Regions from separate parts of the Streptomyces yerevanensis genome, predicted to be linked through region 2. Evidence: riboswitches for the same ligand, from Rfam matches in the RefSeq annotation. Region 2 holds a riboswitch; the other holds the start of a gene.
What was found. A riboswitch is a leader RNA that binds a small molecule or an ion and turns the genes downstream of it on or off. The one in region 2 is predicted to bind cobalamin.
Positions count from the first base shown of each region.

Region 1 (4,071 bases), on a different contig from region 2:
AGCAATGCGCATCGACGCCGACATACCGGTCCACCGGGGCGCGGGCCGCCCCCTGACCCGCCTCCCGTACACGTCCGCGTCCGCCTTCCACGGCAAGGCGGGCCTCGGCAACGAGACGCTGCCCGACTCCACGGCCGCCCACCTGCCGGAGTCCTCGGCGCAGGCCCTCATCCGGCTCTCCCGGGAGTACGAGGGCGAACTCACCGTGTGCGCCACGGGCCCGCTCACCAACGTGGCGATCGCACTCCTGGAGGACCCGGCCTTCGCCCACCGCGTCAAGAAGTTCGTGTTCATGGGCGGCGCCGCGCAGGTGCCCGGGAACATCACTCCGGTCGCCGAGTTCAACATCTGGGCCGACCCGGACGCCGCCGAGGTGGTCGTCTCCTCCGGCATCCCGTTCACGATGGTCGACCTGGACGCCTCGCACCGCTGCCTGCTCGGGCCCGCCGACCTGGCCGTCCTGGAGGCGGCGGGCCCGGGCACGGCGCTCGCCGTCCGGCTGCTGCGGGTGTACATGGACGCGTACCTCCGCCACGGCGGGGGCGACGCCTGCCCGTTGCACGATCCGCTCGCGGTGGGGGTGTGCGCGGACGAATCGTTCATCACCGCCGCGGAGGGCGCCGTCATCGTCGAGTCCGCGAGCGAACTGACCCGCGGCAAGACCGTGTTCATTCCCTCGGCCGCACAGCGTGTCTACTACGCCGACTCCCCCGTGCTCACCGCCCGCACGGCCGTCGCGGGGCGCGTGGCCCTGGGGCCGGGCACCCGCGACTTCACGAAGGACTTCGCGGCGACGCTGCCTCAGTGGCCAGGGGTGGGCTGAGCCACACAGGGCCGCGGCGAAATCCACAGGCCGTTGTCGTACCTCTCCGGCACACTGCAAGCCATGGACATCACGATCAGGCAGGCGATGCCCGACGAGTACGAGACCCTCGGCGAGATCACCGCGCAGGCCTATCTCGGGGACGGCCTGCTCGACTTCGGCGAGAGTGATTGGTACCTGGGGGAGCTGCGGGACGTTGCGAAGCGGGCCGCCGCAGCCGATGTGCTGATCGCCGTCGAGCACGACCGCGTGCTGGGCGGCGTGACCTTCGTACCGTCCGGCGGACCGATGGCCGACATCTCGGGCCCCGATGAGGCCGAGATACGGATGCTCGCCGTCGCCCCGGAGGCTCGTGGCCGGGGTGTCGGAGAGGCGCTCGTACACGCCTGCGTCGATCGGGCACGGGCCACTCCCGGTTGTGTACGCATCGTGCTCTCCACCCAGCGGGCCATGCACTCCGCGCATCGCATCTACGAACGGCTCGGCTTCACCCGCACTCCGGAACGCGACTGGAACCCGATCCCGCACCTCGACGACATCAGCCTGCTGGCCTACGAGTTGGAGCTGTAGCGGCCGTCACCAAACACGCGGCTCTTCAACCTCCGCCCGCGCGTCAGCGACCTCCGCCCGATAGGCAGGGTTGTTGCGCCACTCGTCCAGCTCGGCGGCGGCACGCCGGTACTGCTCCCGGACGTACGCCTCGTGCACAGCCACTCCGATGGCCTCTGCCAAAGTGACGCGCCAGGCGGCGGCCAGCTCTTCCAGCTCGCGATACGTCTCTTCGTCCAGGCGCAAGCTGATGGTCTCCGGCGTCATGGAGGCACCGTAACGCAACGCCTTCGCCTGTCGCGTCCCATCGAGGTTCCGCGATGCAACACAACATGTGGGGTGCACTTCCGTAGCCCAGCACAAGATGTATGCTCATGCTCGCTGTCGCCGCAGGGGAATCCGGTGCGAATCCGGAACTGTCCCGCAACGGTGTACTTGTGCATGTCTGTCCCCGGGACTGGCCGTGCGCGAGCGTCAGTCCGAGGACCTGCCGACAGCGCGCCCAGGCCAATCCGGTCCGGGCGACCATGACCGTCCGGGCCTCGCGGAGTGGGCCGGTGGACGCGGCGTCCCGCTGTCGCAGAGCGCGTACGCCCGTGTGCCCCGAACCCCCTCTCCCCGCAGGCCCCTTGCCGAGCGAGGGAGAGCCCCACGTGACCATCGCGCCAGCCGAACCGGTTTCAGCAGCCCTGGAGACCGACAGTCCCGGAACCGCGCTGTTGCGGACCCTGACCGAGCTGACCGCCGACCTCCCCGACACCGACCCCGGCCGGGTCGCCGCCGCCGCGTTGCGCGGCCGGTCCGCCCGCGCGGACGAGACGGAGTTGCGCGAGCTGGCCACCGAGGCGGCGGCCGGCCTCATCTCCGAGGACCCCGCCTACTCGCGGCTGGCCGCCCGCCTGTTGACCATCGGCATCCGCGCCGAGGCCGCCTCGCAGGGCGTCACGTCCTTCACCGAGTCCGTCGCCGTGGGGCACCAGGAAGGGCTCATCGCCGAGCGGACCGCCGAGTTCGTACGCATCCACGCCGAGCGGCTCGACTCGCTCATCGACCCCCAGGCCGACGACCGTTTCGGCTACTTCGGGCTGCGTACGCTCCACAGCCGGTACCTCCTGCGGCACCCGATCACCCGCGAGGTCATCGAGACGCCCCAGCACTTCATGTTGCGCGTCGCCTCCGGACTGGCCGAGGACGACAGCATCCGGTCCGTCGACGAAGTCGCCGCGCTCTACCACCTGATGAGTCGGCTCGACTACCTGCCCTCCTCCCCCACCCTCTTCAACTCCGGTACGCGGCACCCCCAGATGTCGTCCTGCTACCTCCTCGACTCCCCCAAGGACGAGCTGGACTCCATCTACGAGCGCTATCACCAGGTCGCCCGGCTCTCGAAGCACGCGGGCGGCATCGGCATCGCGTACTCCCGGATCCGTTCCCGCGGTGCGCTGATCCGCGGCACGAACGGGCACTCCAACGGCATCGTCCCGTTCCTGAAGACCCTCGACGCCTCGGTCGCCGCCGTGAACCAGGGCGGCCGGCGCAAGGGTGCCGCAGCCGTCTACCTGGAGACCTGGCACTCCGACATCGAGGAGTTCCTGGAGCTGCGCGACAACACCGGTGAGGACGCCCGCCGTACGCACAACCTCAACCTCGCGCACTGGATCCCGGACGAGTTCATGCGCCGGGTCGACGAGGACGGCCTGTGGTCCCTGTTCTCCCCCTCCGACGTACCCGAACTGGTCGACCTGTGGGGCGAGGAGTTCGACGCCGCCTACCGCAAGGCGGAGGCGGACGGCCTCGCGAGGAAGACCCTCCCGGCCCGCGATCTGTACGGCCGCATGATGCGCACCCTCGCGCAGACCGGCAACGGCTGGATGACCTTCAAGGACACCGCCAACCGCACCGCCAACCAGACCGCCCTGCCCGGCCACACAGTCCACTCCTCCAACCTCTGCACGGAGATCCTGGAGGTGACGGACGACGGGGAGACGGCGGTCTGCAATCTGGGGTCCGTGAATCTGGGTTCCTTTGTCGATATGACGACCGATGATCTCGACTGGGAACGGCTCGACGCCACCGTCCGTACCGCCGTCACCTTCCTCGACCGCGTCGTCGACATCAACTTCTACCCGACCGAGCAGGCGGGCCGGTCGAATGCGCGCTGGCGCCCGGTGGGCCTGGGCGCGATGGGCCTCCAGGACGTCTTCTTCAAGCTGCGGCTTCCCTTCGACTCGGCCGAGGCCAAGGCCCTCTCCACCCGCATCGCCGAGCGCATCATGCTCGCCGCGTACGAGGCCTCCGCCGACCTCGCCGAGCGCAGCGGCCCGCTTCCGGCCTGGGAGAAGACCCGTACGGCCCGGGGTGTGCTGCACCCCGACCACTACGACGTCGAGCTCACCTGGCCCGAGCGCTGGGCGGCCCTGCGCGAGCGCATCGCCACCACCGGCATGCGCAACTCCCTCCTCCTCGCCATCGCGCCCACCGCCACGATCGCCTCCATCGCCGGCGTCTACGAGTGCATCGAGCCGCAGGTCTCCAACCTCTTCAAGCGCGAGACCCTGTCCGGCGAGTTCCTCCAGGTCAACTCGTATCTGGTGAACGAGCTGAAGGAGCTGGGCGTCTGGGACGCCCGCACCCGCGAGGCGCTGCGCGAGGCGAACGGTTCGGTGCAGGACTTCGCCTGGATCCCCGAGGACGTACGA
Region 1 covers NZ_JNWJ01000009.1:137,591-141,661, reverse strand. Annotated here, with positions in the region: gene OP79_RS11730 (nucleoside hydrolase) at 1-823, shown strand, start outside; gene OP79_RS11725 (GNAT family N-acetyltransferase) at 887-1,393, shown strand; gene OP79_RS11720 (ribbon-helix-helix protein, CopG family) at 1,400-1,639, opposite strand; cobalamin riboswitch at 1,741-1,881, shown strand; gene OP79_RS11715 (ribonucleoside-diphosphate reductase subunit alpha) at 2,026-4,071, shown strand, end outside.
Region 1: another riboswitch for cobalamin. It lies ahead of OP79_RS11715 (ribonucleoside-diphosphate reductase subunit alpha); the one in region 2 lies ahead of OP79_RS03905 (CbtB domain-containing protein).

Region 2 (4,071 bases):
GAAACTCCGGGAGCTCTCGTTGACCTGACGGGCCAGCGCCTCGACCCGCTCCAGCGGCTGGCCCTCATGGGCGGCGGCGCCCGCGATCTTCTCCACGAACAGCGTCGCGCCGGTGCCGCGCCGCCCCGCCGTGTAGAGGCTGTCGGTCACCGCCACGTCGTCGTTGACGAGCACCTTCGCCACCTGGATGCCCTCGTCCTCGGCGAGCTCCGCCGCCATGTCGAAGTTGAGTACGTCCCCGGTGTAGTTCTTCACGATGAACAGCACCCCGGCCCCGCTGTCCACGGCGGCGGCCGCCCGCACCATCTGGTCCGGCACCGGGCTGGTGAACACCTCTCCCGGACAGGCCGCCGACAGCATCCCCGGACCCACGAACCCGCCGTGCAACGGCTCGTGCCCCGAACCGCCACCGGAGACGAGCCCCACCTGCCCGGCCACCGGAGCGTCCCGCCGAACGATCACCCGGTTCTCTACATCCACGGTCAGCTCGGGGTGCGCGGCAGCCATGCCCCGCAGCGCGTCCGCGACAACCGTCTCCGCGACGTTGATGAGCATCTTCATTCCGTACCTCCGGGTGAGGTGAGCAGCCGTGGCCGCGTCCTGGATCTCTCAAAGCCTGCGGGTCAAGTATCGATCGCCGAGTGCGGTTGGGCACGGGTGGGAACGGCGGATCTCGTGCCCGCTTGGTGACGTCACCGGGTTTGGCGTGACGGTGTCCGGCTACTCGGACAGCGTGTCAGCGACAGATCAGCAGGAACTCGTCCGTTTCCTCGAGGACCGGTTCGCCTGTGCGCAGGCGTGTACCGAGTGCGCGCGGGTGTGTGCGCTGCGCGCGAGTCTCGCCGATCTCGACGGTCCCGAAGATCAACAGGAGCTGCGGCGCAAGAGCATCATGTGCGCGGAGGTCTGCGACGCGACCTGCCGCGTGCTGGCCGAGCAGACCTGGCAGGACGAGGCCGCGACGCGCGCCCAGGTCGAGTGGTGCCGCGGCGTCTGCCTGGAGACCGCGCACGTCTTCGACCGGAACCCCGGCGCCGAGGAGGGCGCGCTGGCCTGCCGGGACTGTGCGCGCGCCTGCACGGAGTTCCTCGCCCTGCTGAGGTGACGGGTTTGCTGGGGTGACGGTCCTGCCGGGATGTCGGCCGCCCTGAGGTGACGAGCAGCCGCCCAGGCCTCGGCCCGTCAGTCCCCGAGCCCCCGCCCCACCCGTACGTTCCAGCGTCCGGCCCGACCGCTGAGTTCCGTCGCGGTCAGCGGCGGTACGTCGATCCGCCAGAACGTCGGCTCCGGAGCACCGAGCGCCCGTACCACCACGGCCCGTACGATCTCCGGCTCGACGACGGCGAGGGTCCGGCCCGAGAACTGCCCGGCCGAATCGAGCCACTTGGCGACCCGGTCGCACAACTCGCGTACGGATTCACCGCCGTGCGGGGCGCAGGACGGATCCGCCAGCCAGCGCGCGACCGCCTCCGGCTCCTCGGCGCTCACCTCGGCCAGGCTCGCGCCGCGCCAGCGACCCACGTCCAGCCCCGCCAACTCGGGCTCGTCCGTGGCGTCGAGACCGAGCGCGCCGGCCGTCTCGCGGCAGCGCACGCCGGGGGAGACCAGGGCCCGGTCCACAGCGGGCAGCGCACCCGCTGCTGCCTCCGCGAGCCGCAGCCCGGCGGGGTCGAGAGGGCATCCGTCGTCGAAACGCGCCTCCCGCAGTGCGGCACTGATCGCTGGTGAGATCAACATCACTCGGCTGGTCATCGGCCCACTTTCGTACTCGAACGCCCGCTCAAAGCCCTTGCCCACACCGGGAATTGGCGCATGACCAGGGCAACGGCGCACTCTCCTGCACCGCGTGCGCCCTTGGCCGCCTCCCCGCTTCGCGGTACGGTCACGTCGATATTGACGACGGTTCGACGGAAGCCGGTGAGAATCCGGCACGGTCGCGCCACTGTAAGCCCGTAGCGACCGCCTCCCACCAGGGGCGGTGCAGTCCGGGCAAGTCAGACCCGTGGCCGTCGTCCTGTGCACCACCAAGATGGGACGCGAGTTCCCCAGGAGGTTCTGCCATGGCCCAGTCCGTCGCTCAGCCGACCGTGACCAACCCCGCTGTACCGGCCGCCGTGCCGGCCAAGCTGCCGATCGGCGCGATCGTCCCCTGGGCGGTCTTCTTCGGCATCCTGATGCTGGTCCTGCTCTACTTCGTCGGCGCCGAGCAGGGCGCCACCTCCGTGGTCTCCGGCGAAGGCGTGCACGAGTGGGTGCACGACGCCCGCCACCTCCTCGGCTTCCCCTGTCACTGACGGCGACGAGGAAGCGTACGAGCACATGGACTCAGCAACCGTCAGAAACCTCCTGGTGCGTGGCATGCTCGCGGGACTCGCCGCGGGCCTGCTCGCCCTGGTCGTCGCCTATTTCCTCGGCGAACCACGTGTCGACGAGGCCATCGCCTTCGAGGAGGCCCACGCCCACGAGCACGGCGGCGAGGAACTCGTCAGCCGCACCATGCAGTCCACCGCCGGTCTGAGCACCGGCGTCCTCGTCTACGGCGTCGCGTTCGGCGGCATCGCCGCCCTCGCGTACTGCTTCGCACTCGGCAGGATCGGCCGCTTCGGGCCACGCGCGAGCGCGCTGCTGCTGTCGACCGCGGGCCTGCTCGCGGTCTACGTCGTCCCGTTCCTCAAGTACCCCGCCAACCCACCCGCCGTCGGCGACCCCGACACCCTCAACCAGCGGACCACGCTGTACTTCCTGATGGTCGTACTCAGCGTGCTGCTGGCCGTCGGCACGGTGATCCTCGGCAAGCGCCTCGCGCCACGCCTGGGCAACTGGAACGCAACCCTCTCCGCGGGAGCCTTCTTCGTGCTCGTCGTCGGCCTGGCGTACGCGGTCCTGCCGTCGTACAACATGGTCCCGGAGGGCTTCCCCGGCACCCTGCTGTGGCAGTACCGGCTCGCCGCCCTCGCCATCCAGGTGACCCTGTGGACCGCGTACGGCCTGGTCTTCGGGTACCTCGCGGAGCGCGTGCTGGCTCCGCGTACGGCTGCTGCCCAGCGGGGGAGCGCCACGCAGGCAACTCCCGTACCGCAGTGAACAGTTGAGTCAAGCGATGGGCCCCCGGACAACCGGGGGCCTTTCCTTGTGCCACCCACGTGCCATCCACGTGTTACCCACTCCCGCGTGTTCCCAATTTCTGGAACACGTTCTACGGTGTGCGCCGTAAGACAGGGCGGCCGGAGCAGCAGGCCAGTAGGAGCCCCGTGGGAGCCAGGAGGCGCCGTGCATCTCGAATACACGCCGGAGCAGCAGGAGTTGCGCACCGAACTGCGCGCCTACTTCACCGAGTTGGTGCCGGAGAACGTCCACGCCCGGTACGCGGACCCGGCGGCGCAGAAGCGGTTCTACCGCGAGACCATCCGCCGGCTCGGCTCCGACGGCTGGCTCGGGGTGGGCTGGCCGAAGGAGTACGGCGGGCGCGGGCTGAGTCCGATGGAACAGTTCATCTTCTTCGACGAGGCCGCCCAGGCGGGCGTACCCCTGCCGCTGATGGCGCTGAACACGGTCGGACCGACGATCATGCAGTTCGGCACCGAGGAGCAGAAGGCGTACTTCCTGCCGAAGATCCTCTCCGGCGAGATCGACTTCGCGATCGGCTACAGCGAGCCCGACGCGGGCACGGACCTGGCCGCGCTCAAGACCAGGGCTGTTCGGGATGGCGATGAGTACATCGTCAACGGCCAGAAGATCTGGACGACGAACGGTGATACGGCGGACTGGGTGTGGCTGGCCGTCCGTACCGACCCGGACGCACCCCCGCACAAGGGCATCACCATGCTCCTCGTGCCGACCTCCGACCCCGGCTACTCCTGCACCCTCATCAACACCCTCGCCTCGCACGACACCACCGCGAGCTACTACGAGAACATCCGCGTCCCCGTCTCCCGCCGCGTCGGCGAGGAGAACAAGGGCTGGCGGCTGATCACCAACCAGCTCAACCACGAGCGCGTCACCCTCGCCGCGCACGGCACCATGGCCATCCGCGCCCTGCACGACGTACAGCGCTGGGCGCTGGAGACCAAG
Region 2 covers NZ_JNWJ01000003.1:77,996-82,066, reverse strand. Annotated here, with positions in the region: gene dhaK (dihydroxyacetone kinase subunit DhaK) at 1-561, opposite strand, end outside; gene OP79_RS03915 (four-helix bundle copper-binding protein) at 734-1,105, shown strand; gene OP79_RS03910 (histidine phosphatase family protein) at 1,183-1,752, opposite strand; cobalamin riboswitch at 1,864-2,024, shown strand; gene OP79_RS03905 (CbtB domain-containing protein) at 2,061-2,294, shown strand; gene OP79_RS03900 (CbtA family protein) at 2,320-3,084, shown strand; gene OP79_RS03895 (acyl-CoA dehydrogenase family protein) at 3,271-4,071, shown strand, end outside.